3 regions of the Tepidimonas fonticaldi genome follow, and region 1 is predicted to be linked to each of the others. Evidence: predicted binding sites of a transcription regulator. Region 1 holds the regulator's gene; each other region holds the start of a gene.
What was found. The regulator FliA, encoded in region 1, starts transcription of late flagellar genes. The targets are predictions, from matches to a motif close to CTAAAGTTTNNNNNNNNNNNGCCGNTA.
Positions count from the first base shown of each region.

Region 1 (9,674 bases):
GACACCGTCACATCGATCGTCTGCCCGGGCCGGGCAAACGCCGGCAGATCGGCCGTCACCAGCACCGCGGCGACGTTCTTCGGCTGCACCGTCACGCCCTGCGGCAGGCTGATGCCCATTTGCTGCATGAAATTGGCCAGGCTGCGGGTGGTGTAGGCGTTGTTGCCGTCACCCGTGCCGTCCAGCCCCACCACCAGGCCGTAGCCGACCAACTGGTTGCTGCGCACGCCCTGCACGGCGGCCACGTCCTTGACGCGCGTGGCCTGCGCCGGGGCCGGCATCAGGGCCGAGGCGGCCATGATCGTCATGGCGGCCAGCAGCCCGCGGGGGAGAAAAGTCCATCGGTTCATCGCGCATCACCTCGTGAACCGATTGTGGAAAAACTTTAGAACGGCAAAAGCGTCAAAAAGAACCGTGCCAGCCAGCCAAATGTTTGCGCATCGGCCGGCGCCCCGCGGCCGCGCGACAGCACGCGCACGTTGGCCACCTGGGTGCTGGGCACGACGTTGCCCGGCTGGATGACGCGCGGGTCCACCGTGCCGCTGAACTGCAGCACGTCCACCGCTTGGTTGACGCCGATCTGCTTTTCGCCGATGACGACCAGGTGGCCGTTGGGCAGCACCTCGGTCACCACCGCGGTGATGGAGCCGCGGAAGGTGTTGCTGGCCTCGGTCTTGCCGTCGCCCTTGAAGGTGTTGCTGGACTTGGCGCCGGTGGTCAGATCGCCCAGCACCGTGCCGGTGACGAACGGAAAGGCCGACACGCTCGCGCCGATGCTGCTTTCGCGCGCCACATCGGTCTTGGCGCTTTGCGAGGCGGACAGCGACTCGGTGATCTGGATCGTCAGCACATCGCCCGGCAGGCGCGCGCGGTGGTCCTCGAAGCCCGGCCGGTACGCCACCGCGGTGTAGAGCGAGCCGCTGGGCGCTTCGGTCACGGCCGGGCGCGTCTGCGGGTAGCGGATGCCGTCCTCGGGCGGCTTGGCCAGATCCACGTCCGGAATCTGGGACAGCGAGGCGCACCCCCCCAGCAGGGCGGCGGCGGCCACGGCGAGCAGGCGGCGGGCGGCATTCATCGCAAGGCTCCAGCAAAGACGGGGATCACAGCTGCGTCAGGCGCTGCAGCATCTGGTCGGACGTGGTCACGGCCTTGGAGTTGAGCTCGTAGGCGCGCTGGGTCTGGATCATGTTGACCAGCTCCTGCACGACGTTGACGTTGGAGCTTTCCAGATAGCCTTGCAGCGTCTGCCCAAAGCCTTCGGCCCCCGGGAGCCCTTCGACGGGCGCCCCGGAGACCTGCGACTCGCGAAACAGGTTTTGTCCGGTCGGCTCCAGCCCGGCGGGGTTGATGAATTGCGCCAGCGTGATCTGCCCGATGGTCTGCACGGCGTCACCCACGGTGGCGGTCACCGTGCCGTCCTTGCCGATGGTCAGGGCGCGGGCGTTTTGCGGCACCTGGATGGCGTCGGCCAACGGATAGCCCTGGTTGGTCACCAGCTGCCCCTCGGCATTGAGCTTGAAGCTGCCGTCGCGCGTGTAGGCGGTGCTGCCGTCGGGCATGGCCACCCGGAAAAACCCGTTGCCGTTGATGGCCACATCCAGGTTGTTGTCGGTTTGCTGGAGGTTGCCCTGGGTGTAGGTGCGCGCCGTGGCCACCGTGCGCACGCCCAGGCCGATCTGCAGCCCGGTGGGCAGCTCGGCGTTTTCGGTGGCGTTGCCGCCCACCTGCCGCAGGTTTTGGTAGATCAGGTCCTCGAACAGCGCCGTGCTGCGCTTGAAACCCGCCGTCGACACGTTGGCCAGGTTGTGCGAGATGACGTCCAACTGCGTCTGCTGGGCCTGCATGCCCGTCTTGGCGATCTGAAGCGAATTGATCATGAGAATTCTCCCGCTCAGGCGTTGAGGCTGAGCAACTGTGCGGCGCTCTGGTCGTTCTTCTCGGCGTTTTGCAACATCCGCATTTGCACTTCGTACTGGCGCGTGGCCGCGATCATGTCCACCATGGCCTGGATGGGATCGACGTTGGAGCCCTCCAGCATGCCGTCGATCAGGGTGGCGTTCTGGTCGGCCGGCAGGGGCTGGCCGTCACCGCCCCGAAACAGCCCGTCCTCGCCGCGCACCAGCTTTTGGCCCGCCTCCGGGGTCACCAGCTTGAGGCGGCCGACCTCCTGCGGGGCTTGCTCGCCCACCTTGGCGGTGACGGTGCCGTCGCGCCCGATGCGCACCTGCGCCCCCTCGGGGATGGTGAGCGGCGCGCCCCCGGTCCCCAGCATCGGCAGGCCATTGAAGCCGACCAGGTTGCCCTGGGCATTCACCTGCAACGCGCCGGCGCGGGTGTAGGCCTCGGTGCCATCCAGGGCCTGGATGGCGAAGAAGGCGTTGCCCACGGCGGCCACATCCAGCGGGCGCCCGGTGTTTTGCATCGGCCCCGCCTTGTCCAGGTAGCCCGGCGTCGCCTCCAGCGCATGCACCCGCGTCGTCGCCCCCTCGCCCTGCAGAGGCACCGCGCGAAACGTCGACAGCTCGGCCCGAAAGCCGGTGGTGGTGACGTTGGCCAGGTTGTGCGCGATGACCTGATGGCGCTGCATCGCCGCAGACGCCCCGGACAGCGTGGTGTAGATGACGCGGTCCATGCCTTACTCCTCGCGACCTCAGCGCAGGTTGACCAGCGTTTGCTGCACCTGGTCCTGCGTCTTGATCGTCTGCGCATTGGCCTGGTAGTGCCGCTGCGCCACGATCATGTTGACCAGCTCCTGCGTCAGGTCGACGTTGGACTCTTCCAGCGCGCCGGAGCGGATCAGGCCGAAGCGGCCGGTCAGCGGCTGGCCGATGATGGGGTCACCCGACGCCTGCGTCTTCTGCCAGTACCCGCCGTTGACGGGTTGCAGCCCCTGAACGTTGCGGAAGCGGGTCAGCATGATCTGACCGTTGGCCTGGCTCACCCCATTGGAGTAGCGGGCCGTGATGACACCGTCTTCCCCCACGTTAATCGAGGTCAGCTCGCCAGAGGGGTAGCCGTCTTGGGCGACCTCGTAAACCGCAAACTTGGAGCCAAACTGCGTGACCGTGGCCGCTGCGGGGTTGGTGGGATCGCCAAAATTCAGCGCCACATCGATGTTCGTGGCGGGCAGCCCGGCCGTGGCGTTGACCGCGCCAGCCGCAATCTGGATGTTGGTCAGCGTCAGCGGCAGCGTGGGCTTGCCGGTCGCCGGATCGAACGAGATCGTTCCCAGATTGGTTTCCGTGGCCGGCGTATTGGGCGGATCGGTGGGCTGATAAACGGACACGACGTCCCAGGCGTTGGCCGCCGTCTTCACGAAATAGAGCTGCACCGGAATCGCGTTGCCCAGGGTGTCGTACACATTCATGGACGTGCCGAACTCCTTGTTGGCTGCCGTCAACGGTGCACCGACCGTTTGCACATCGGCCCGCGAGTCCAGGTTCATCGTCAGCTTGAGTTCCGTCGACATCTTGGGGTCGATGTTCTTGCCGGTCGGCAGATTCAACGGGACCGGCTCCACCGACGTCGGCTTGCCGGCGGTGTCGGTCTGATACCCGAGCAGCTTGGCCCCATTGTTGGTGATGATGTTGCCGTCGCGGTCGAGCTTGAACTCGCCGTTGCGCGTGTAGGCCAGGGAGCCGTCCGCCATCTGCACCGAGAAGAAGCCCTCCCCGTTGATGGCCATGTCCATGTTGTTGCCCGTGACCTTGATGTTGCCTTGCGTGAACATCTGGGCCACGGTGGCCACGCTCACGCCAATGCCGCCGTTGCTGCCGCCAGCCGCCCCGAGCGAGGCGGCGTACATTTCGGCAAACTCCGCCCGACCGGCCTTCATCCCGGTGGTGTTGGCGTTGGCGATGTTGTGGCCGATGACGTCCAGGTTCTTGCTGGCGGCGTTCAATCCAGACAGGCCGGTTCCGAAACTCATGGTGTGCTCCTCGTCGGGCAATAAACAACAAACGGATCAAAGAAAGGCCAGGACCTGGTCGTAAGCCAGCGTGCCGCCATCGGTGCGCAGGCGCAGCGCGCCCTCGACCAAGCCCACCGACTGCACCTTGTGCAGCGCCAGCGGGGTGGCCGTGACGGATTGCCCGCCGCCCGTGGCGGTGACGCGCAGCGTGGCGACGCGGGCCGGGTCGACCGACCCGAGCGGCCACTCGAACGTCTGCAGGCCCGCCCCCCGTCCGCCCAAATCGACGGTGCCCAGCACCTCGCCGGCGCGGCCCAGAATCTCGACGCTCACGCGGTCCGCGGCGCCGGCCAGGTTGAACGCGCCGCGTGCCTTGCCGTCGGCCACGACCAGGCCGTTGCCTTCGCTCGCCACCTCGCGGCCCACGAGCTGGGCGCCCTGGATGCTGCTGACCATGCCGAACTGCGTCGCCAGACTCTTGAGCGTCTCGTTGACCTGCTGCAGGCCGACCACCTGGTTGATCTGCGCCATCTGCGTGGTCATCTGCGCGTTGTCCAGCGGATTGAGCGGATCCTGGTTGTTGAGCTGCGCGACGAAGAGCTTGAGAAACCGCTCCTGCGCGGCCTTGGGGTCGGTCGATTCGGCCTGCGCGCCGCCGCGGGCGTTGTAGGCGTCGATCTCGCTGTTGCTCAAGGGGGTCATGAACATGGCGTCTGTCCTTCGATGCGGGGATCACTGCCCCATCTGCAGGGTCTTCAACAACAGCGACTTGGCCGTGTTCATGACCTCGACGTTGTTTTGGTACGAGCGCGCGGTGGCGATCATGTGGACCATCTCCTCCACCGGGTTGACGTTGGAATAGGTCACATAGCCCTGCGCGTCGGCGCTCGGGTGGTGCGGGTTGTAGACGCGGCGGTTGGGCGCATCGCTTTCCACCACCGTCTTGACCTTGACCCCGGCCGATGCGGGCTCGCCCATCGGCACGGTCTCGAACATCACTTGCCGCGCCTTGTAGGCCCGTCCGTCGGGGCCCGCGACCGCGTCGGCGTTGGCCAGGTTGCTGGCCACGGTGTTGAGGCGCTGGGCCTGGGCGCTGATCGCGCTGCCCGAGACATCGAAGATGCGAAACATCGACATGGCGGCCTCCCGATCACTGGCCCTGGATGGCGCTGAGCATGGTCTTGACATGCCCGTTGATGAAGCGCAGCGTCGATTCGTACTGGACCGCGTTGTCGACGAAGTTGGCGCGCTGCTGGTCCAGATCCACGCTGTTTTGGTCCAACGACGGCTGGGTCTGCACGGTGTAAGCGACCTTGACCCGATCAACCACGCCCGCGGCGCTGTGCACCGCCGTGCGCAGGTGCCGCGGATCGCTGCCCGCCAGCCCGTCGCTGGCCGAGAGGGTCGTGCGGCGCGTGGCGGCACGGGCCTCTTGCAGAGCGGAGCGAAAGTCGAAATCCCGCGCGACATAGCCCGCGGTTTCGGCGTTGGCGATGTTGCTCGCGATGACCTGCTGACGGTAGGCGCGCAACTGCAGGGCCTGTCCCAGCAGGTCCATGCGATCGGTCAGTCGGTTCAACATGGCGGCCTCGGCGGTTGGCGTGACAAGATTGGCAATTGCCCGGAGGGTCTGGACGGTGTCGCGATCCCGTCGCTCGATGGAGGCATTGTCAAAAACTTGAGGGCGGACGAACCGGCGATAAGCACCCCCGGAGCGGCGCATTTCCCGCGATTGCTCGGGGGCCTGCCGGCCTACAGTGCGCTTGTGTTCTGCTCGGCCTCATCCTCCACTCCCCGCTGGCGGCAAACGGTGTCGGCCGGCTTGGCAGCAGCCGCCCTGTTGTGGGGCGCCGGGGTCGCGCAGGCGCAGTCCACGCCGCCCGCGGCGGCCGAACTGGGCTCCGCCCCGTGGCGTGCCCAGATCGGCCAATGGCTCAACGGCGAGGTGGGGCAGCAATTGCGCAAGGGCGCCCTGCCCGTGCCGCTGCGGGCCGACATCGAGGTCGGCACCCTGGACAGCCGCTTGCGCTTGGCCCCCTGCCAACGGGTGGAGCCCCACCTGCCCCCTGGCACCCGGCTGTGGGGCCGCAGCCGCATCGGGCTGCGCTGCACCGAGGGGCCGGTGCCCTGGAACGTCTTCCTGCCGATCTATGTGCGGGTCTGGGGGCCGGGCTGGGTGCTGCGGCGCCCGGTCGCGCCGGGCGAGACGCTGACCGCCGAGCATGCCGAACCCACCGAAGTGGAGTGGACCGCCCACCGCGACAGCGTGCTGGTCGCGCCCAAAGACTGGGTGGGACTGGAAGCCGCGCGCGGTCTGGCCGCCGGACAGGTACTGCGCACCGGGTTGGTGCGCGCGCCCCACGCCTTTGGCATGGGCAGTGTGGTGCGGGTGCGGGTCGAAGGCCAAGGCTTTACACTGACCGCCACCGCCGAGGCACTGGGCGACGGGCGCGTGGGCGAGTCTGTGCGCGTGCGGCTGGCCAACCGCCGGGTGCTGACCGGCACCGTGGTGGATGCCCAGACGGTCTCGGTTCCCTTGTGAATCCCCACAAACGTCAAAAAAGGGGTAAAGTCCGGGCTCATCCTGCCGATAACGCTCTCAGATGACCTCTGGTACGGGGTCTGGAGAGTGCCATGAAAGTCAACAACTCGCCTGAATCCAAGTTCGGCCTGCCGACTCCGGTGTCCAAGCGCACCGCGGAGGGGGTGAGTTCGCCCGCGACCAGCAATGCGCCAACGCCCGCCGAGACGGCCAGCGCCAGCGTCAAGTTCTCTCCGGTCACGCAAGCCATGACCAACGGTGTGGCGCGCTCCGGCACGGACAGCTTCGACGCCGCCAAGGTGGAGGCCATGCGGACCGCCATCCAAAACGGCAGCTTTTCGGTGAACGCCGAAGCCATTGCCGACAAATTGCTCAGCAGCGCCCGCGAGCTGCTCGGTGTCGCCGCGGCCGGAGCGCGCCGCTCCAGTTGATGGCGTTCCATGGCCGACGTCGATTGGACGCCTGCGCTCGAAGGACTGCGTGATCGGCTCGATCAAGCCTTGCAAGTGTTGACACGGCATGCCGCCGGCGAGGTGGATGCCGACGCCTGGGTGGCAGCCTGCGCGGATCTGGCCCAGGCCTTTTCGTCCGTGCGCCCGCTGATTCAGCGCCCCGCTCCCGCCAACCGTTCCGCGGATGTGGCCGTCCTGCTGGCCGATATCGGCCAACGGCTGCTCACCCTGACCGATCTGCAAGCCCGCTTGTCGGGTGCGACGCGCCACGCGCTGGCGCAACTGCTGCCACAGGACGATCTGCAGGCCTACGCCCGCCTGGGACGCCAGCGCCCAGGCCGCGGTGGCGTGGGCGGCTACGGCTGACCGCAGCCGCAGACCGTGTCAGTGCTCGCGCAGGCGGGCGCGCAGACGGGCCACCGCCTGCGAATGGAGCTGGCTGACCCGCGACTCGGTAACGCCCAGCACGGCCGCGATCTCTTTCAGGTTCATGTCGTGCTCGTAGTACATGCTCATCACGTACTGCTCGCGCTCGGGCAGTTTGCCAATCGCCTCGACGAGCGCCGCGCGCATGCGCTGATCGGCCAGGATGCTCTCCGGGTTGTGCTCGCCGTCGTCGGGCAAAAAGCGATCCCAAAACCCCTCGTCGTCTTCGCTGCGGCCCCCCAAATCCTCCAGGTAGACCAACTGCGTCCCGCGCATGCGGGCGAGAGTGTCGTGGTAGTCGGCCAGCGACATGCCCAACTCCTGTGCGATCTCGGATTCCTTGGGAGGGCGCTGCAAGCGCTGCTCCAGCCGGTGGATGGCCGCCTCGATGTCTTTTTGCAGCTTGCGCGAGCTGCGCGACATCCAGTCCGCGTCGCGCAGCTCGTCGAGCATGGCACCGCGGATGCGCTGGCTGGCGAAGGTCTCGAACTGCACCCCCATGGACGGCTCGTAGCGGGCCAGCGCCTCGGTCAGGCCGATCATGCCCACCTGGATGAGGTCATCGATCTCGACGCTGGCCGGCAGGCGCGCAATCATCAAATGGGCCAGCCGATGCACCAAAGGGGCGTACTGCCGCAACTGCGCATCTCGGTCGAGCGTGCCCTTGGGCGTATACATCAACAACTCCGACGATCGGATCGGCCGGGGCGGTGATACCGGGCAGAACATCAGCATGGCCGCCGTCCGCCTCCCTCGCCGCCGGGCACGTCCAGCGTCCACGCGGCATCCAGTATCTTGTACAGCACCGCCTCGCCTCCTGGCTCGGCCGATGGGTATTCATGATACCCCAGCCGCCACACGGCCGGCACCCAACCCAGGTGCGCCTGGCAGGTGCGCTGCAGCGCGGACAGCGCGGCATGCAACGGCGCCGGCGCGCAATCGCCCCTCGCACCGGCGCAGCCTTGCGCCTCGTCGGGCAGAGCCACCACGACGGGCTGCAATCCCGCCTGCCGCAGAACCTTGAGGGCGCGGTAAGCGGCCACCAGGGCGGCGGGCTCCGCGGTCAGCGCCACGAGCGGCCGGCCCCCGTCTTCGACCGGCCACCAGGATACGGCGGTATTGACCGGCGTGTGCCAGAGCCAGACGCCCCCGGCCTGCGGACCGTCGTCCGGCCATGTGCCGGGCAGCCCCTCGACCACGGCGGACGCCACCCCGATCGCCTCGCACCCTTGGCGCAGGCGCCACAGCAGCTCCAGCGACGCCGAGCCCCGCTCGGTCGCCACCACCGCCAGCACGCGGGTGGGCGGCTGCAGGTTCCACGCCAGCAGGCCGGCGGCCTGGTCGTGAACGGGCTCAAGCATGCGCAGCCCCTTCGGGCTGCCAGCCCGCGTGCACCGGGTCCGCAAAGAAGAACGGCAGCTCGGCCTGGGTGGGGTCGAACGCCGACTTGCCGTGCCCGCCCATGGACATGCGCACCAACGCGGTGGCATCCGGGCGCTGCCAATCCTCCGGCACGCGCTGGCCGGTGGTCAGCCCGCGCAGCACGACTTGGTGGCGAATCAGCGCATCGACGGCCGGCCCCAGCTTGGCGGCTTCGTCCACCTTGGACAGGATCACGCCGTGCAGCGGGGTCTCGCGGTAGGCCTGGAACACCTCATCCAGCGTGTCGCCGTGGCTGCCGGCGTTGACCACCAGCAGCTTGCGGATCTGCGGTGCCTGCAGCAGCGCCATCATCTCCTGGATGCGCGGATCTTTCTGACCCAGCCCGGCGGTGTCGATGATCACCATGCGCTTGTTGGCCAGCAGCTCCAGCAGATCCTGCAGGGCGGCCCGGTCGTGCGCTAGGTGCGCGACCACGCCCAGCATGCGGCCGTAGGCGCGCAGTTGCTCGTAGCCCGCGACGCGATAGGTGTCCAGCGTGATCAGGCCCACGCTGTTGGCGCCGTAGGCCTTGACGCACTGCGCGGCCAGCTTGGCGGCGGTGGTCGTCTTGCCGACGCCGGTGGAGCCGATCAGGGCGAAAACCCCGCCCTCGTCGCACAGCTGGCCCGGCTCGCGCGCCACGCGCAGGTTGCGCGCCAGCACCTCCAGCGTCCAGCGCCAGGCCTCGGCCGCCCCCAGCTGCGCGGGCAGGCGCTCGAGCACGGCCCGGGCCACGGTCGGCGAGTAGCCGGCCCGGATGAATTTGTGCATGAGCTGGGACTGGATGGGGTTGTGGCGCGCCTGCCCCAGCCAGGCCAGGGTCTGAAAGCGCTCCTCCATCATCGCCTGCAGCGCCGCCAACTGGGCCGCGAGCGGGTTGGCCTGCCCCGCGGCTGCGGCATCGGCCGGCGCGGCGGGGCGT
Region 1 covers NZ_LZDH01000056.1:29,770-39,443, reverse strand. The annotation lists gene A9O67_RS05990 (flagellar basal body P-ring protein FlgI) at 1-350, opposite strand, end outside; gene A9O67_RS05985 (flagellar basal body L-ring protein FlgH) at 386-1,075, opposite strand; gene flgG (flagellar basal-body rod protein FlgG) at 1,101-1,877, opposite strand; gene flgF (flagellar basal-body rod protein FlgF) at 1,892-2,632, opposite strand; gene flgE (flagellar hook protein FlgE) at 2,651-3,928, opposite strand; gene A9O67_RS05965 (flagellar hook assembly protein FlgD) at 3,965-4,618, opposite strand; gene flgC (flagellar basal body rod protein FlgC) at 4,643-5,047, opposite strand; gene flgB (flagellar basal body rod protein FlgB) at 5,061-5,492, opposite strand; gene flgA (flagellar basal body P-ring formation chaperone FlgA) at 5,733-6,452, shown strand; gene flgM (flagellar biosynthesis anti-sigma factor FlgM) at 6,545-6,883, shown strand; gene A9O67_RS05940 (hypothetical protein) at 6,893-7,270, shown strand; gene A9O67_RS05935 (RNA polymerase sigma factor FliA) at 7,289-8,008, opposite strand; gene A9O67_RS05930 (hypothetical protein) at 8,059-8,691, opposite strand; gene flhF (flagellar biosynthesis protein FlhF) at 8,684-9,674, opposite strand, start outside.

Region 2 (9,674 bases), 330 kb from region 1:
AAGTTGACCGAGGCCGAGCGGGAGGCGCTGCGCGAGCGCGAGCGCGAACGCGAGCAGGCGCGCCAGCGCCTGGAAGAAGAGCAGCGCAAGAACCCGGGCGCGCGGCTGCTGCCGGAGTTTGGGTCGGACAAGGACTTCCAGCTCCAGCAGGCGCTCAACCGTCTCAAGGGCCTGCCGGTGGTGGCCAGCAAGACCGCCGCCGAGCGCCCTGCCAAGGCCGACAACTGACGCCCGCATGACCGACGAGCAACTGCTGCGCTATTCGCGCCACATCCTGCTCGACGACATCGGCGTCGAAGGCCAGGAGCGGCTGCTGGCCGCTCATGCGGTGATCGTCGGCGCGGGCGGGCTCGGCTCGCCGGTGGCGCTCTATCTGGCCAGCGCCGGGGTGGGCCGCATCACCGTGATCGACCACGACACGGTGGACGCCACCAACCTGCAGCGCCAGATCGCGCACGACCTGTCGCGTGTGGGGCTGCCCAAGGCCCTGTCGGCGCAGGTGGCCATGCGCGCCATCAATCCGGAGGTGCGCATCCAGCCGCTGCTGCAGCGCGCCGACGACGCCGTGCTCGACGGTGTGTTGCCCGGCGCCGATGTGCTGCTGGACTGCACGGACAACTTCCGCACCCGCCACCTGATCAACCGCGCCAGCGTGCGGCACGGGGTTCCGCTGGTGTCGGGGGCGGCGATCCGGTTCGACGGGCAGTTGTCGGTGTACGACCCACGCGATCCGCACTCGCCCTGCTACGCCTGCCTGTTCCCGGAAACCGAGGGGCTGGAAGAAACCCGCTGTGCGACCATGGGCGTCTTCGCGCCGCTGGTCGGCATCATCGGGACGATGCAGGCGGCCGAGGCGCTCAAGCTGATCGTGGGCTTGGGCTCGCGCCTGATCGGCCGGCTGCTGATGCTGGACGGCCGTGGCATGGCGTTCACCGAGGTGCAGCTCGCCCGACACCCCGACTGCCCGGTGTGCGGGCCGCGCCATCGGCCGGCCTGACGGGGGCCGACACTCCCGCCGTTACCCCCGCCGTGACGATCCATCCTTCCAAGGGATCGAACGGCGGCAGACCCCAGCAGGGGTGACCGGCCTCGTGCTGCAGGCAGCCCCAAGCCGCTTGCACCAGACACAGCACGGCGTCCAGGGCATCGCCGCGGGGGTCGTCCACCAGCGCCTCGTGCTGCGCCGGGCTCAGATGCAGGCGCAGGCCCGTGGCGGCCAGCAGCGGTGCGGTTCCGGCCTCCAGGGCATGGAGCAGGTCTTTGCGGGCGATCAGGCGCTCCGGGGTCTGCCGGGCCCGCTCGTCGCTTTTGTACGACCGCGGGCCCAGCACGCTGCGGGCCAGCAGACCCGGATAGGCTTCCAGCGCCACGCGATCCGAGCCGCCCGGCGGCTCGTGCAATCCGGGCAACGCCACCCCGGCCGCCAACAAGCGCGGCACGCCCGCGTGCAGCATGTAGGCCACCGGCGGGTTGACCCACTTCATGCTGGGGCTGGAGCCGGCCGGGCCATCGGTGGCGCGGTGCGCCAGCTTGGCCCCCGCCGGCCGCGCCGCGCAGTAGGCGGCAAAAATTTCGCGGATCTGCGAGCGCGACAGCCCCGCATAGTGGGCCATGCAGGCCCGCCACGTCGTCGGCCAGCCCAGGGCCTGCACCAAGGCCCGCGGCAGCCCAAACGGCAAATCGAAACCGCCCACCCACGGGCCCGGGCGCTCCAGCGCGGCGGTCCATGTGGCCAGCGACGCAAAGCGCTCCAGCCCGTCCAGCACCACGCGTCGGCCGCGATCACCCTGCCCCACCACGCGCCCCACGGCATGCACGATGGGCTTGCGCGCCGACGGGGCGCTGGTGAAGTCGCACCCGAGCAGCCGCGGGCGCTCCGCCGGGGTCGCCAACGCCGGCCTCTCGGGCACTCAGACGCGGCCGATGATGCTGGCCGTGGCCATCAGTTCTTCCAGCAGCGCCAGCGACACCTGGCCCGAGACGGTGTAGGGATCGAACTCCGGCCGCTCGGAATACTTCAGCACGATGGACGTGTTGAGCTTGGTGAGGTTGACCTGCCCCATGGTCCAGCCGCCAAAGCGGCGTTCGGTGATTTCTTCGTAGAGCAGCAGCTCGACATCCTGATGGCGCGGATCGTCGACGATCTGCTTGTACAGCCGGTTGACCGCACTGCGCCCCCCCTCGATGGCCTGCAAAAAGATGCCGCCGCCGTAGCACAGGATCCCGGTAATGCCGTTGTGCAGATTGTGGCGCCGCGCCGAGGCCAGGATCGACTCGATGGCGTGCGAGGTGTCCGGATCCACGGCCCGGCTGACATAGAGCAAACGCACCAGCATGGCCTCAGCTCCGCGGAATCAGGGACAAGAACTCGCGGCGCAGGTTCGGATCTTTCAGAAAGACGCCGCGCATCACCGAGTTGATCATGCGGCTGTCCATGTCCTTGACGCCGCGCCACGCCATACAGTAATGGGTGGCTTCCATGACGATCGCCAGCCCGTCGGGCTGGGTCTTTTCCTGGATCAGGTCGGCCAGCTGCACCACGGCCTCTTCCTGGATCTGCGGGCGGCCCATCACCCACTCCGCCAGACGGGCGTATTTGCTCAACCCGATGACGTTGGTGTGCTCGTTGGGCATGACGCCGATCCACACCTTGCCGATCACGGGGCAGAAGTGGTGGCTGCACGCACTGCGCACCGTGATCGGGCCGACGATCATCAGTTCGTTGAGGTGCTCGGCGTTGGGGAATTCGGTGATCGACGGCGCCGGCACATAACGGCCCGCAAACACCTCCTTGAGGTACATCTTGGCCACGCGGCGCGCAGTGTCCTCGGTGTTGTGGTCGTTGGCGGTGTCGATGACCATGGCGTCCAGCACGGCCTGCATCTTCTCCGACACCTCGTCGAGCAGCTGCTCCAGCTCGCCCGGGCGGATGAACTCGGCGATGTTGTCGTTGGAGTGAAAGCGCTTGCGCGCTGCCCGGATCCGCTCGCGGATCCGAACGGAGACGGGCACGCCCTCGTCGGGCCGGGTGTCGTCGGTCATGGTCTCGGGGGCTTTCATGAGCATGCACGGATGCTAACACCGGGCCATCAACCGCACCATCAGTACCGGTGCCCGGTCAAAAACAGCACCGCCCGCATGACGGCAAAGGCGATCCAATCCCGTGCGCGCTCGCGCCAGGGGCGACGCTGCAGGGTCTCCATGTCCAGCGCCACCCCGGCGGTGCGCATCAGGTGATCGAGCCGCGCGCGCAAGTGGCGCACGAAGCGCGCGTCCGTGGTGACGACGTTGGCCTCGCGCGCCAGCAACAGGCTGATCGGATCGAGGTTGGTGGAGCCGACCGTGGCCCACCGCTCGTCGGCCACCGCCACCTTGGCGTGCAGGGCGCTGGGCGCGTACTCGCGGATCTCCACCCCCGCGCGCAGCAGCCACGCATGCACGGGCCGCGGGGCGTGGTACTGCAAAAAGCGCTCGTACTTGCCTTGCACCAGCAGGCGCACGCGCACCCCGCGCGCGACGGCCTGCGCCAGCGCGTGGCGCAGCCGCCGCCCGGGGATGAAGTAGGCGTTGGCAATGATCAGCTCGTGCCGCGCCTGCGCAATCGCCTGCAGGTAGGCATGCTCGATGTCGTGGCGGTGGCGCACATTGTCCCGCCACAGCACGGCGGCGGCCGCCCCGTGCACGAGCGGCCCGCTGTCCGGGCCGGCCGGCGTCGCATCGCGCTCCATGAACCAGCCCTGCCACCAAGCGTGCAAATCGTCGCCCACATGCGCCGCGCGCCACGCCTGCCAGGCCGCCCGAAACTCGCGCCGGCGCGCGCGCCGCGCCGCCAGCAGGCGCCACCACAGCCGCTCCATCGTCGCCAGCATGTCGCCCACCAGCGGCCCGCTCACTTCCACGGCGTAATCCAGGCGGGGCACGGCCAGCCGGCCCAGCACGACGTCGTCGCGGTCGTCGATCAGGTTGATCCCTCCGCAAAACCCCACCACCCCGTCGATCACGCACAGCTTGCGGTGCAGGCGCCGCCAGCGGCTCGGGATCAGCAGCCCCAGGCGCCCAAGTGGCGCGTAGGTTCGCCACTGCACCCCCGACGCCCGAAAACGCTGCACCCATTCGGGCGGCACCTGCGGGGTGCCGACCGCATCGACCACCAGCCGCACCTGTACGCCGCGCCGGGCCGCGCGCTCCATGGCCTCGGCCACGGGCAAGGCATCGTGGGCAAAGACGAAGATGTACGTCTCCACATGGATCAAATGGCGCGCCCGATCCATGGCCTGCACCATGGCCGGGAACAGGGCCCGCCCGCCCTCCAGCAACCGCAGGCGATGCCCAGGACGCAACGGGGCGGTCACGGCAGCGCCAACTCCGCCACCAGCGGCAAATGGTCAGACCAGCGGCCCCAACCGCCCCCGTGCGGGGCGGACAGCGCCCGCACCGCCACCCCGCGCGCATAAATGCGGTCCAGCGGCAGCAGCGGCCAACGCGACGGATACGTGGGCACGCGCGACCGCGGGGCCGTGTACAGGCCCAGCGCCGCCATCGGCTCGTGCAGCCGCTCGCTCCAGTCGTTGAAATCGCCGGCCACCACCAAGGGGGCGCCAGCGGGCACGGACTGGTCGATGAAGCGCCCCAGCGCCTCCACCTGGCGCTCGCGGCTGGCGTGGATGAGCCCCAGGTGCACGACGATCACATGCAAGGTCCGCACGGGTGGACCCGCCGCGCCAGCCTCGCCCGCCTCGCCCGCCTCGCCCGCCTCGCCCGCCTCGCCCGCCTCGCCCGCCTCACCCGCGCCGCCCGGCACGCCCAGGCTGACGTGCAGCAACCCCCGCTGCTCGAACCGGTGATCCGACACATCCTGATGGCCCTGCGCCAAGACCGGAAAGCGGCTCAGCAGCGCATTGCCGTGCTCACCGTGGCGGGTGACGGCATTGGTCCGATAAACGGCGTGGTAGCCCGGCGGGGCCAAAAACTGTGCCTGATCGCCGGCCGGCCAATGGCCAAAACGCCGCTGCAGCCGGCGATGAAACGCCCGCACCTCCTGCAGGCAGAACACGTCGGCCTGCAGCGCGGCCACCGCACGGACCAGGTTGTGGATCTCCAGCCGCTTGAGCGGCCCCACCCCCTGCACCCCTTTGTGGATGTTGTAGGTCGCCACGCGCACGGTCGTCATGCGCAAATCATGCCATCAGCCCCGCCGCAGATACCGCGGCAGCCACAGAATGGCTTCGGCGTTGGAGGGCGAGAAGCAGCGATCCGCCGCCTCGCGCCACGGCAGCCAGAGGTAGGCCGTATGCTCCCGGGGCGCCAGCCGCACCGCCGTCCCCGGCGGCACGCACAGGCCGAACACCCGCTCGGTGTTGTGCGTCACCCCCGATGCATACCGGTGGCGCCAGCGGGGGTAGATGGCGTACACATTCTCCAACCCCCAGTCGATCAAGGCGCAACCCACCGCGCGGGCATCGATGCCGGTTTCTTCGGCCACCTCCCGCACCGCGGTCTGCTCCCACGGCTCCTCCGGCGTGTCCTTGGCGCCCGTCACCGACTGCCAGAAGCCCGGCGCATCGGTCCGCTCCAGCAGCAGCACATCCAGCGCGCTCGTGTGCACCACGACCAGCACCGATTGCGGGACCTTGGGCGGGCGGTCCATGACGACAAATACCGTCAGCGCAACCCCGAACCGGGCGTGCGCGCAAAGGCCAGCAGCTTGACCATCTCGTCCAGATTGATGCGCGCGCGCACCGACGACCCCGGCACCGCATCGGACGGGGCATATTCCGGGCGCGCGGTACTGACCAGCTTGGGGGCCCCCAGCGGCTCGCCCGCGCGGTTGGCCACCACGGCGGCGACAGGCGTGCCGGCCCGCGCGCCGCGGCGCAACACCATCGCCGTCTCGCCCCCCGTCAGGCGCACGAACGTGCCGGGGGGATACAGGCCCAGCAACTGCACCAGCGCCAACCCAACCTCGTCCTGCGCGCCCCCGGTGCGAAACAGAATCGCCGTGCGCGCGGCGTCCTTGGCCGTGCGCCCCGGGCGGCTGGCGCGCGGACTCATGGCCGCCGTGTAGCGGTCCAGCACCTGCACGATGTGCGCCAGCCGCTGGGCGGGCGGGCGTTGCGCCAACGCCACACCCGGCACCAGCGGCGTGTGGTGCAAGCGCACCGCCTCCAGCCACAGCGGATCGGCCACCCCGGCGGCGCGCAGCAGCCGCTCGCCCTCCGCGGCGTGGGCGTCGATCTGCGCGCGCTGCACCGGCGATGGGGCCACACGCTGCTGCGCCAGCGCATCCTGCAGCCGCAACATCGCCACATTCATGCTCGCCGTGGCCAGCACCAGGGTGCGCGACTCCTCCGCCGACAGCTTGAGCAGCGGCGCCACCTGCCGCGCCAGCACCGCGCACTGCAGCGCGTGCAGCACGCTGTACTCGGCCGGGCTGGTGCAGGCGCGGTAGGTCAGCACCAGCGTGCTCGCCTCCGCCACCGCCTCGTTGGCGGTGAGCTGCCCAATGTCACGCCACAACTGCTCGAAGCGCGCCGGACTGTCCGCCGGTGCTACGCCGCCCATCTCGATGCCGGCCAGCAGCCGGCGCAGCCGCGCGGCCACCTCGGCACACTGCTCCGGCAGCGTACCGCGCAACGACTCCGCCTCCTTGGCCACGCCGTCATCGCTCAACTGCACATAGCGGTCCAGGTCCTTGATCGCCCCGCCGCGCCGGTCCAGCTCCAGCAGCCCCGTCATGAAGACCTTGACCGCCAGCTCCGACTCTTCGAACGGCACAAAGACCTGCCGCCGCTCGCGCAGCAGACGCAACTGCTGCTCGTCCTCGATGCGCTGCCCTTTGGCCAGCAACACCCGCCCCTCCGCGTCCAGCAACGTGAACGGCAAAACCAAACCGATGCGCAACTGCTCCGTGGGCAGCGGGACGGGGGAGGATCGGTCGATTCGACTCATGCAGCACTCGGCAGACGAGGCCCACGCGCAGCACGCGACAGGCTTGCGCAGATTCTATGGGGAGGCCCTCAAGTTTTGCCGCGGGGGCCCGATATATCACTCAACCGGACACCAAACGGTTCAACGGCAGAAGGCACGGGGCCAACTGCGCTGGGCCACCCGGGTTGTCAACCACAGGAGCGACCGCTATGAGCCTGTCTATCAACACCAACGTCATCTCGCTGAATGCACAGCGAAACACCGTCAACAACATGCAGTCGCTGCAGACGACCATGGCTCGCCTGTCGTCCGGCCTGCGCGTCAACACCGCCAAGGACGATGCCGCCGGCCTCGGCATCGCCGAGCGCATGAACAGCCAAGCCCGCGGCATGACCGTCGCCCTGCAAAACACGGGCGATGCGCTCTCGATGGTTGAGGTTGCCGACGGCGCCCTGTCCACCGTGACCGATGTCCTGCAGCGCATGCGCGACCTGGCACTGCGCGCTGGCAATGGAACGAACGGCGGGGCAGAGCGGCTCAATATCAACAGAGAATTCCGCCAGCTCGCTAACGAACTGGGGCGTATTCGGAACCAAACGAATTTCAACGGGCGCGCTATTCTGGGAGCGAACGCCACCAGTTTTACGTTCCAGATTGGCGCACAAGGGGGGCAGACGATTACCATCGGATTCACGAGTTTGGGGGCAGTCGCATCGAATCGCGTCAACTCGATCATCAACGCTGTCTCCATTGCCTCGAATGCAAGCGCGGGCAACATCAGTGCGATTCTGGGGACGCTCGACGGAGCAATCCAAGGCATCGTGGGCCGTCGTGCCGAACTGGGTGCTTACATGAGCCGCTTCGAGAACGTGATGACCAACCTGCGCGTGGGCATCGAAAAACAAACCGCCGCCCGCGGCCGCATCATGGACGCCGACTTCGCCGCCGAGACCGCCAACCTCAGCCGCACACAGATCCTGCAGCAAGCCGGCACGGCCATGATCGCGCAGGCCAACCAGCTGCCGCAGAACGTGCTGGCTCTGCTGCGGTAACCACCACCGCGCGTTTGGGAACAGAAGGCCGGCACCAGCCGGCCTTCTACACTGAAAACAGGGCCACCGCACACCCGCTGCTTCGCGGCTTGCCGAAGTTGCGCTCAAGGTATAAAAACGAGGTCCAAGAAACAAGGAGCACCCCATGGCCATCTCCTCCCCCGGCGTGGGCAGCGGCCTCGACGTCAACAGCATCATCTCGCAGTTGGTGGCACTGGAGCGCAAGCCGATCGCCAACATCCAGTCGCAAATCGGGTCGCTGCAGTCCAGCGTCTCGGCTTGGGGGCAAATCAAGGCTGGTCTGGCCAAGTTGCAGGACGCTGCCGGCCAGCTCGCAACGGCGTCGACGTGGCAAGCCCTGCGTGCGCAGTCCAGCCTGCCAGATTCTGTTTCGGTCTCTGCGCAGACCGGCGCTGTCAGCGGCCAGTACACCGTGCAGATTCAGGCTCTGGCCCAGGCCCAGAGCACACGCACCACGGCCTTCAATCTCGGCGAACAGATCGGCGAAGCGGGGCGGCTGGAGATATCGTCTGGCCAATGGAGCGGAGGCCTCTTCACCCCGGGCAGCGGCAGTCCGGTCAGCATCTCGATTGCCGCAACCGACACCTTGAGTACGATCGCCAGCAAGATCAACACCGCTGATGCAGGCGTGCGCGCGGTGGTGGTCCGCAGCGGCAACGAGGAGCGTTTGGTACTGCGGGGCGCGAACACGGGGCAGACCAATGGGTTCGAGATCCGTGCTTTCGACACCGCAAACAATCTCGTCACGGACACGAGCACGGGTATCGGCCGGCTGGCCTTCTTTGAAGATGGCGGCGGACCGGTTGGCCAGACACTCGTGCAGAACGCCGCAGATGCCCAGGCGAGCGTCGAGGGGATTGCGGTCACCTCCGCGAGCAACACCTTCGATAACGTATTGTCGGGTGTCTCCTTCACCGCAAATGCCGTCACGTCCCAGCCGGTGACGCTCACCGTCAGCGATGATCGGGACAGCATGCGCAAGGCCATCGAGGACTTCCGCACCGCCTTCAACGACCTGAGCCGCACCATCCGCGACCTGACACGCAGCGATCCGACAGGCCAAGGCAATGGCCCCTTGCGCGGCGACTCTGCCGCTATCGGCATTCTGACGATGTTGCGCCGTTATGTGTCCGACTCGGTCAGCGGCAACACCCCTGCCACGCTGAACGAAGCAGGCGTGTCTTTCGACCGCAATGGGCAGTTGGTCACCGACGCGACCCGGCTGGATGCGGCATTGGCCAACCCCCAGGGGCTCGCCGGTCTGTTTGGCAACGGCGGCGTGGGCGAACGGCTGCGCAACTTTGCACGGGATGCGCTCACAGCCAGTGGGTCCGCCAGCGCGCGCGAACGCAGTCTGCAAGACACGATCAAACGCAAAAACCAGGAGATCGACCGCATCAACGAACGCGTCCAGCGCACAGAAACGGCACTGCGCGCGCAGTACACCATGTTGGATACGAAGATGGCGGGCTACAGTGGCCTGAGCAGCTTTATCAACCAACAACTGGCGAGTTGGAGCGCGAACAAACGCTGACGCCCGGAAATAGGCCCGCTAAGCCCCGTTGATCGGGGCTTTGTTTTTTTCTGGTTCGCCGATGATCACAACCATGGAGGCGCTGGACGGCCCCCGACCGCACGCCAGGCCACTGATTCCCTGGAACCACCGCTAGGAGC
Region 2 covers NZ_LZDH01000056.1:362,219-371,892, reverse strand. The annotation lists gene A9O67_RS07545 (S41 family peptidase) at 1-228, shown strand, start outside; gene A9O67_RS07540 (HesA/MoeB/ThiF family protein) at 236-997, shown strand; gene A9O67_RS07535 (DUF429 domain-containing protein) at 930-1,892, opposite strand; gene A9O67_RS07530 (BLUF domain-containing protein) at 1,911-2,336, opposite strand; gene folE (GTP cyclohydrolase I) at 2,341-3,060, opposite strand; gene clsB (cardiolipin synthase ClsB) at 3,102-4,352, opposite strand; gene A9O67_RS07515 (endonuclease/exonuclease/phosphatase family protein) at 4,349-5,170, opposite strand; gene nudB (dihydroneopterin triphosphate diphosphatase) at 5,186-5,647, opposite strand; gene A9O67_RS07505 (HD-GYP domain-containing protein) at 5,662-6,948, opposite strand; gene A9O67_RS07500 (flagellin N-terminal helical domain-containing protein) at 7,137-7,979, shown strand; gene fliD (flagellar filament capping protein FliD) at 8,125-9,534, shown strand.
Region 2: the regulator FliA is predicted to act here: its motif matches at 7,016-7,042, upstream of A9O67_RS07500 (flagellin N-terminal helical domain-containing protein).

Region 3 (9,674 bases), 310 kb from region 1:
AGTGCCTCTTCATCTCAAGCAGCTCCCCTGCAGTGGCGGGTCAACCGGTTTGGCGAGCAGACGCTGGAGGCCGTCAACGGCGTAACGTTCGACAAACTGGGAGTGACGCCGACGCTGGAAGAAGCATTCCGCGGCGAGCTTCGTTCCGAGGATACGCTGTACATCGTCGCTGGTAGCGACTCCGGCCATTTGATCCGCCACGTTCTGCGGGAGGCCGCGCCCGCCGGCACCCGCTACCTGTTCGTCGAACCGCCGCAGGTGCACGCCGCGCTGCGCGCTGCAGGATTGCTCGACGCCCTGCCACCCCACGTTCGCTGTGCGACGACCGACGACTGGATGGAGGTCGCCAGCGACCTGCGCCTGGCGGACTACCTGTTCATCGACCGGGTCGAAGTGGTGTTTTCTCTAGCGGCACGATCCGCCGAGGCCCCGGATCACACCCAGCTCGGCTGGACGCTGCGCGAAGCCGTGGCCTCGCTGCATTGGCGAACGGTCGGGCTGCGAGGCAACGAGACGTTCATCGCATGCCAACTGGCCAACGCGGTGGATAACGTACAACCCGCGGGCATCTGGCGGGGCCGACTCAAAGGCCGAACAGGCGTGCTGCTGGCGGGGGGGCCGTCGCTGGACACGGCGCTCGACTGGGTACGGCAACACCGGGAACGTTTGGTCGTTCTGGCCGTCTCGCGCATCAGCCGCCGGCTGCTGCAAGTGGGGCTTGAGCCGGATTTCGTGTTTTCGGTGGACCCCACCGAGATGAGTTACGAAATCAGCCGGGACATGCTGCGTTTCGGCCCCGCGGTGGTCTTCGTGCATCAGTACCACGTCAATCCCCGGTTGCTGGCCCAATGGCCACACTCTAGCTACTACCTCGGATCGCTGCTGCCCTGGTCGTCCCCGCTGAATCCCCCTGAACCGCTGCACGGCGTTGGCCCCACCGTGACCAACACGGCCTTGCAATTTGCGGGAGAACTGGGCTTGAACCGTGTGATCCTGGCCGGGGTCGATTTGTGTTTCACCCCAGAGGGCTATACCCACGCCGAAGGCAGCAATGAGCGCAAGGCCGGGCCGCGCTTCGACTTGACCAACCTGGAAGTGGAAACGAATGACGGCCGCCGGGCTAGCACGACGGCCGATTTCGCGGCCGCTATCGATACACTGGCGCAGCAGGCGCGCCAACTGCGCGACCGGGGTATTCGACTTATCAATCCCTCCCCAGGTGCGGCTCGGGTCGAGGCGGTCGATTATGTCCCTTGGGTCGAACTCGGCTTGGATGATGCGGAACGCGGCGAAACGATTCCGCCGCCTGACCCCCAGACATTCACCAACGGCCAACGCCTGCGACATACGGAGCGTGTGGCCCGCGACATGCAGCGGCGGATCGACGAACTGGGACAACTGGAAGACCGGCTGCGCCACGCACGCAAGGTCACCGGCAAGCTGTTCGCGGAAGATGGCACCATCCGCAACCGAAACCTGCGTCTGCGCCTGGAACGTTTTGAAGCGGAACTGGACGCCGAACACCCCGATCTGTCGCGGCTGATCAAGCAATGCAGCCTGCACGCGCTGCTTCGCGGCATGAAGGCGGTGCGTGACGTCGAAACGCTCGACGCGCGCGAGGCACAAGACGCCCTGTGGGGCTATTACGACGCATACCTGGACGGCGCACGCCGCCTGCGCGGCTGGATCGAACACGCCATGGCCAAGATCCGACGGCGGCGCCATGAGTACGCCGGATCTTGGTCACTGAACCAATTGGGGGTGGAGTGGGCCAAGCATGGCGAACCCGGCCGGATCCAGGGCTGGCTCGCTCGAAACGGCCCGTTGCCGGCCGACGCACCCATGCCCCTGCGCTCAGTGATCGGGAGCTTGCAGGGGGCGCTCCAGCGGGATCTGGACGCGACCGACGGGGCACACCTGCGTCGAGCCCGCTCCCATGGCGACCTGCGCGCCGCGCGCGTGCGGCTGGAGCAATTGTTTGTACAGCACAACGCCGACGGGGTACGCAACACGCTGGCCGGGCTGAATCGCGTGCAGGATGCCGAAGCCGCTGCGCCTTACATCGCTCTCGCACAGGGTTTGCTGGCCGAGTTGGAGGGCTGCCCCGATGAGGCACTTGGGCACTACGACCGTGTGCTGCAAGCCCCCGATCGGACGCTGTGGAAACTGGCGCTGGTGCGTATCGCGAATTGGGCCCTGGAACACCGCGAAGCCGCCACGGCTGAGCAGGCATTGCAGTGCTTGGCCGACCTGCAGCCGGGGTACCGCATGCAATACGGCGATTTCCTGGCAGCCACAGGCCATATCGATCGGGCGATTGATGTCTACGAACGCCACCTGACCGAGCATCCCTCGGACAAGGATGCGATGGTGCGGCTGGCACGCCTCATGGTCAATGCGGGCGCCCACGAGGCTGCCCGCATGATGGCCGACCACCTGACGCGGCTGCCCGGCGGGGAGGCGTTGGCAGCCTCGATCCACCACTGGGTGGACGCCAGCCTATGCCCGCCCGGCGAAAAGACCTAGGCGTTTGCGGTCGCTGCCCCGACATCGACCGCAGACTGCGCTACAGTGACAACAATACCACCGGTCGGGCGCTGTTCGCACGATCACAGGCGGGCGCTGGGCTCAAGCGAGGTGACAGATGGCCGATAACACTGGCAAAGACCAACCCCTGACACGGAGCGACACGATGTACACCTCCCCCGCGACCCGCAGCGTCAACGCCTACACCCAGCAAGCGGCCGCCAGCCGCGTGGCGGCTGCGAGCCCGCACGAACTGATCGCCATGCTGTTTGACGCGGTGGACGAGCAGATCGCGCTGGCGATGGCCGCAACCGAAGCCCGGCAGACCGAACAGCGCGGGCGGGCGGTCAACAAGGCGATCCGCCTGGTGGACGAGGGCCTGCGCGGAGGCATCGACCTCGAAAAAGGGGGCGAGCTGGCCCAGCGGCTGGACGCTCTGTACCAATACTGCGCCGCGCGGCTGGCCGAGGCCCATGCCAAGCGCGACCGCGCGATGTTCGAAGAAGTGCGCCAGCACCTGCGTGGCGTGGCCGACGCCTGGAACCAGATCCGCCCCCAGTGAAGCCGAGTCAGGCATGACAAACGACCGGAAGACGGCGATCATGGACACCCCGGAGATGAACGTGCTGGACTACTACCGCGCGCTGGAGCAGGCCAGCGAACGCATGCTGCAGGCCGCCGAGTCGGACGATTGGGACCGTGTGGTCGAGCTCGAAGGCGCCTGCGCCGTGCTGATCGAGCGCTTGCGCGAAGTGGGCACCACTGCGCAGCTCAGCCCAACCGAGCGGGCCGAGAAGCACCGCATCATGCTGGCGATCCTGAAGCACGACGCCCGCATCCGCGCCCTGGCCGAGCCGTGGCTGGACCTGTGGGACGCGACGCCGCCGGGCAGCCGCTCGACCCTGCTGCACTGAACGGGCAGCGCGGCCGCGTGGGGCTTACACCTGCATGTTCATGACGTCGGTGTAGGCCTGCATCATGCGGTTGCGCACATGCAACGCGGCCTGAAAGCCGATCTGCGCCTTCTGCATCGCGACCATCGTTTCTTCCAGACTGACGTTGCGGTTGCCCATTTGCACTTGGTTTTGCAACTCGCTGGCGCGGTTTTGGGCCGCGCTGACGTCTTGGAGTGCGGTGCGCAGCGCATCGCCAAACCCGCGCGTCGGCGCCGCCGCCGTGGGGGCAGACGGTTGGGCCGCGCCCGCGGCGGCCTGAGCGGCCAGCGCTTTTTGCGCCGCGCGCAATGCGGCGGCTTGGGCGGGGCTCATCGAAGCGGTATTCATGGGGAGCAGGCGCAGGTCCATGGCGGCTCCGATCGGGTGGATGACGATGGCGCCGATGGTAGCGGCGCATCGCCCGCCGACTTAAGCGCAAAGAGGCCGGCAAAAACCCGGGTGTTCGGGCTTTAGCGCGCGGGGACGGGTTTTGATAATCCGTGCCATGGCTACTTCCGCCGAACTGGACCCCGCCCTGCCCGCCCCGACGGGGCAGCCCTCGCCGCTGGTTGCCGGCTGGCAACGCCTGAGCACGGGGCGCAAGCTGTCGTTGGGGGCTGGCGTCCTTGCCATGGTGGCCGTGCTGGCCACGGCGTTTTACATGGCCAATCAGCCGGACTACCGCGTGCTGTACGCCAACCTGTCGGACAAGGACGGCGGGGCGGTGCTGGCCCAACTGTCGCAAATGAACGTGCCGTACAAGCACGCCGACGGCGGCAAGGCCATCCTGGTGCCGGCCGACCGCGTCAACGACCTGCGCATGAAGCTGGCCAGCCAGGGGCTGCCCAAGGGCGCCGTGACGGGGTTCGAGCTGATGGACCAGACACGCCTGGGTATGACGCAGTTCCAGGAGCGGGTCAACTTCCAGCGCAGCCTGGAGGGCGAGCTCACCCGCACGATTCTGTCGATCAACTCGGTCGCCGATGCGCGCGTGCATTTGGCACTGCCCAACCAGAACGGGTTCTTCCGCGAGCAGCAAAAACCCTCGGCCAGCGTGGTATTGACGCTGCACCCCGGCCGCACGCTGGACCGCACCCAGGTCGCGGGCATCGTGCACCTGGTGGCCAGCTCCGTGCCGGAGATGGACCCCAAGGCGGTCAGCGTGATCGACCAGCACGGCAACCTGCTGTCGCAGCGGGCCGAGGGCGATGGCGGCATCGATTCGCGCCAACTGGAATATGTGCGCATGCTGGAGCAGATGTACACCCAGCGGGTGCTGGACCTGTTGGAGCCGGTGGTCGGACGCGACAATGTGCGCGCCACCGTGACGGCGGACGTGGACTTCTCGATCACCGAGCGCACCAGCGAACAGCACCGGCCCAACCAGGGTACCGAGCCGGCGGCGGTGCGCAGCTCGCAGACCGTGGAGGAAAACGGGCCTGGCACACCACAGCCCAACGGGGTGCCCGGGGCCGTCTCCAACGTCGCCCCCACGGGGACGACCGCGCCCATCAACGGGGCTGCGCCGCCGGTGGGCGTCGTGGGCAATGGCAACGTCGCCGGCACCACGGCGGAAGGGCCGCGCCGGCGCGAGCAGGTGGTCAATTACGAGGTGGACAAGACCATCTCGGTCACCCGGGGCGCGACGGGGACGGTGCGCCGGCTGAGCGCGGCCGTGGTGATCAACCACCTGCCCAGCCCGGACGCCAAAAAAGGCCCGGCCGCCGCCGCCCTGCCGCCCGAGCGGCTGGAGCAGATCCAAGCCTTGGTGCGCGAGGCAATCGGCTACAACGGCGAGCGTGGCGACTCGGTCAACGTGGTCAACGCTCCGTTCAACCAGCCGCGGGTGGAGCCGGTGGAAATCCCTTGGTACCAGAACCCCGACACCCAGGCTTGGCTGCGCAGCCTGGCCGGCCCCCTGGGTATGCTGGCACTCGGTCTGATCCTCTTCCTGGGCATGGTCCGTCCGGCGTTGAAGATGATGCAGGCCCCGCCAGCCGGCAATGCGGGCGCGGGGGCGAATGCGGCGGGCACAGCCGCCCTGCCCGGCCCGGGCAGCCAGCTCGAGGCGGTAGTGGGCGAGGTGGTGGAACGCCCCAGCCTGCCCCAACCGGTGCACAATGAGCCCACCCCTGAAGAGCTGCGGCTGGCCGACGCGCGCCGGCTGGCGAAAGAAAACCCGGTCGCCGTGGCCAACATCATCAAGGGCTGGATCAGCGGCGAAGGGGCCACCGCCTGAGCCAGCCGGCAACGGGTATGAGCGCACATGGCTGACACGGACGACGGATTGCAGGAAGCGGCCATCTTCCTCATGTCGCTGGGCGAGGAGGAGGCTGCCGAGGTCTTCAAGCACTTTTCGCCCAAGGAGGTGCAGCGCTTGGGCGAGGCGATCGCACGCATGCGCGCCGTGCCCAAAGAGAAGGTCGAATCGGTCATCGAGCGCTTCACGCGCGAAGCCCAGTCGCAAAGCCTGCTGGTGTCGGACACGGACAACTATGTGCGCTCGGTGCTCAAACGCGCGCTGGGCGACGACAAGGCGGCTCTGCTGATCGACCGCATCCTGCAGGGCGGCGACGTCTCCGGTATCGAGAGCCTGAAGTGGATGGACCCGATCTCGGTCGCCGAACTGCTGCGCAACGAGCATCCGCAGATCCTGGCCGCCATCCTGGTGCACCTGGACCAGGATCACGCCGCCAACATCCTCAAGCAGTTCACCGAGCGCACCCGCAACGAGGTGATGCTGCGCATCGCCACGCTGGAAGGCATCCAGCCCACGGCGCTGAAGGACCTCAACGAGGCGCTCTACCAAGTGCTGGCCGGCGGCGACAAGATCCGCAAGAGCTCGCTGGGCGGCGTCAAGACCGCCGCCGAGATCATCAACCTGCTGGGCACGAGCCTGGAGGCCAGCGTCATCGACGCCATCCGCGAGCAGGACCCGGATCTGGCGCAAAAGATCATGGACAAGATGTTCACCTTCGAGGACCTGCTCAAACTGGACAACAAGTCGCTGCAGATGGTGCTCAAGGAGGTGTCGTCGGACGCGCTGGTGGTCGCCCTCAAGGGCGCCTCGCAGGAGCTGCGCGACAAAATCCTGTCCAACATGTCCAGCCGCGCGGCCGAGGCGCTCAAGGAAGACCTCGAGTCGCGCGGCCCGGTGCGCCTGTCCGAGGTGGAGGCGCAGCAGAAGGAAATCCTCAAGATCGTGCGCCGTCTGGCCGACGAGGGCCAGATCGTGCTGGGTGGAGGCGGCGACGATGCCTTCGTCTAACCGCGGGGGCCACCCCTACCAGCGCTTCATCCCGCGCGAGGAGGTGCAGGCCGTCTCGTCCTGGACGTTCGAGCCCGTGGACGATGCCGCCCGGCGCGCCGCCCGCCAAGCGCAGGAGGAGCCCGCCGTCACCGCCGAGCAGCTCGAGGAGGTCCGCGCCCAGGCGTTTGCGCAAGGTTTCGAGCAGGGCCGCCAGACGGGCGCGCAGGAGGCGCGCGAGGCCCTGACCGAACCGCTGCGCCAGCAGGCGGAGGAACACGCGCAGCGCTTTGCCGCCCTGCTGGCCACCGCGCAAGCCCAGCTGGATGCGGTGCAGCGCACGCTGGCCGACCAGTTGCTGCTGCTGGCCTGCGACATTGCGCGCCAAGTGGTGCGGCGGGAGCTGGCCCAACCGCTGGAGCCCGTGCGCGCCGTAGTCGACGAGGCGCTGTCGCTGTTGACCAACGACGCCCGGCCCGCGGTGCTGCGGCTCCACCCCGACGATGCCCAGCGGCTGGAGCCGCTGATGGCCGACGCCCTGGCCCGCCAGCGCGTCACCCTGGTGCCGGACGCGCGGGTGTCCGCGGGTGGCTGCGTGCTCGAGACGGCCCAGGGCTCGGTGGACGCGACCGTCGAGCGCCGCTGGGCCCGCGCGGTGGGCAACCTGGGGCTGGACCTGTCGTGGGCAAGTGAGGGTGCCGACCATGGCTGAACCGTCCACCTGGGAGCAGTTTTTGGCCGCCGCGCGGCAGGCCGCCCAGCAGCCGACGCCGCTGGAGGCCAGCGGCCGGCTGACGCGGCTGGCCGGTCTGGTGCTGGAGGCGCAGGGCATCCGCACGCCGGTCGGCTCGCAGTGCATCATCGACCCCAACCCCGATCCGCTCGCCCCCCCCACCGCGACGGAGGCGGCCGTCCTGGCCGAAGTCGTGGGCTTTTCGGGCGACCGGGCGTTTTTGATGCCGGCCAGCGAAGTCATGGGCCTGGCCCCCGGCGCCCGCGTGCGGCCGCTGCCCCCCTACCGCCCGCGCCCCCGCCTGGGGGACGCCCCGCACCCCATCGTGCCCAACGACCGGGGCGTGTTGCGCCTGCCGCTGGGCGATGGCCTGCTCGGTCGTGTGGTGGATGCCTACGGCCACCCGCTGGACCACGGCGGGCCGCTACACGGGGTGCAGGTGCAGCCGCTGGAGCGGCCGCCCATCAACGCCATGAACCGCGCGCCCGTGCGCCAGCCGCTGGACACCGGGGTGCGCGCGATCAACGCGCTGCTCACGGTGGGGCGCGGGCAGCGCCTGGGGCTGTTCGCCGGCTCTGGCGTGGGCAAGAGCGTGCTGCTGGGCATGATGGCGCGCTACACCCAGGCCGACGTCATCGTCGTGGGCCTGATCGGCGAGCGCGGGCGCGAGGTCAAGGAGTTCATCGAAGACATCCTGGGCGCGCAGGACCGCGGCCGCGCGGTGGTCGTGGCCGCACCAGCGGACGCCCCCCCGCTGGTGCGGCTGCAGGGCGCGCACTACGCCACCGCGATCGCCGAGCGCTTTCGCGACGATGGCCGCCACGTCCTGCTGCTGATGGACTCGCTCACCCGCTACGCCATGGCGCAACGCGAAATCGCACTCGCCATCGGGGAGCCGCCGGCCACCAAAGGCTACCCCCCCAGTGCCTTCGCGCGCTTGCCGCAGTTGGTGGAGCGGTCCGGCAACGGCCCGGAGGGCGGCGGCTCCATCACCGCGTTCTACACCGTGCTGTCGGAAGGCGACGACCAGCAGGACCCGGTCGCCGACGCCGCGCGCGCCATTCTGGACGGGCACATCGTGCTGTCGCGCGCGCTCGCCGAGTCGGGCATCTACCCCGCGATCGACATCGAAGCGTCCGCCTCGCGCGTCATGCACAACGTGGTGGACGAAACGCATTGGGCGCTGGCGCGGCGATTCCGGCAGCTGTATTCGCGCTACCAGAAGAGCCGCGACCTCATCCAACTGGGCGCCTATGTGCCGGGCAGCGACCCGGAAACCGACTTGGCCATCCAGTTGCAGCCGGCCATGCAAGGCCTGCTGATGCAGGACATGCGCGAATGCGCCCCCTTCCAGGAGAGTGTGCAACGGCTGGCCGAGGTGCTGCAGCCCGCCACCGCCCGCAGCGGCCGCGACGCGACAGGAGGCCGTGCATGAACAAGCCGCGCGATCTGGGGATTTTGCTGGAGCTGGCCGAGCGCCGCCGCGACGAAGCCGCGCAAGCGCTGGCCCGCGTGCGCCAGGAGCGCCAGGGCGCCGATGCCCAGATGGCGCAGTTGCAGGCCTACACCCAGGACGCCGAAGCCCGCTGGCACCAGCGCGCCACCGTCGGCGTGTCGCCCACGCTGCTGGCCACCCACCGACAGTTCATGGCCAAGCTGGAGGACGCCATCACGTTCCAGACCCAGACGCTGCAGCAGCTCGACGAGCGCATCGTCCACCACGAAGGGCGGCTGCGCGATGCCGAACGCGAGCTGGCCACGCTGAAGCGGGTGCAACAACGCTGGCAGCAGGACTGGCACCAGCACCTGCAGCGCCTGGAGCAAAAAGCCAACGACGAGATGGCCGCCACGCTCCACCGGCGCCGCCACACGCTCCATCCCTGACGGAGAACGCCCATGAAAGCCGAATCGCTCCCCCCGGCCACGTCTGCACACGGCACCCACCGGCCCCAGGGTCCGCAGGGCCAGCGCAGCCACGCGGCTGACCCACAGGGCGGCGACCCGTTCGCGCAGCTCTTGGCCGATTTGTGCGCCGACGACGCCACCGGGCTGTGCGATGCCGAGGCCAGCGCCGAGGCCAGTACCGACGCGGCCGCCAAAGACGATCCGCGCGCGGAGGAGATCACCAAACGCCCTCCCCGCGCGGACGCCCTGCCCGACACCGCCGCGGCCCTGATGGCAGCGGCCACCCCCGCCGCCGCGCTGCAGCCGCCCGCATCGGATGCCGCGAATC
Region 3 covers NZ_LZDH01000056.1:344,718-354,391, reverse strand. The annotation lists gene A9O67_RS07450 (motility associated factor glycosyltransferase family protein) at 1-2,526, shown strand, start outside; gene fliS (flagellar export chaperone FliS) at 2,693-3,088, shown strand; gene A9O67_RS07440 (flagellar protein FliT) at 3,102-3,440, shown strand; gene fliE (flagellar hook-basal body complex protein FliE) at 3,465-3,830, opposite strand; gene fliF (flagellar basal-body MS-ring/collar protein FliF) at 3,967-5,700, shown strand; gene fliG (flagellar motor switch protein FliG) at 5,728-6,729, shown strand; gene A9O67_RS07420 (FliH/SctL family protein) at 6,716-7,420, shown strand; gene fliI (flagellar protein export ATPase FliI) at 7,413-8,876, shown strand; gene fliJ (flagellar export protein FliJ) at 8,873-9,325, shown strand; gene A9O67_RS07405 (hypothetical protein) at 9,338-9,674, shown strand, end outside.
Region 3: the regulator FliA is predicted to act here: its motif matches at 2,628-2,654, upstream of fliS (flagellar export chaperone FliS).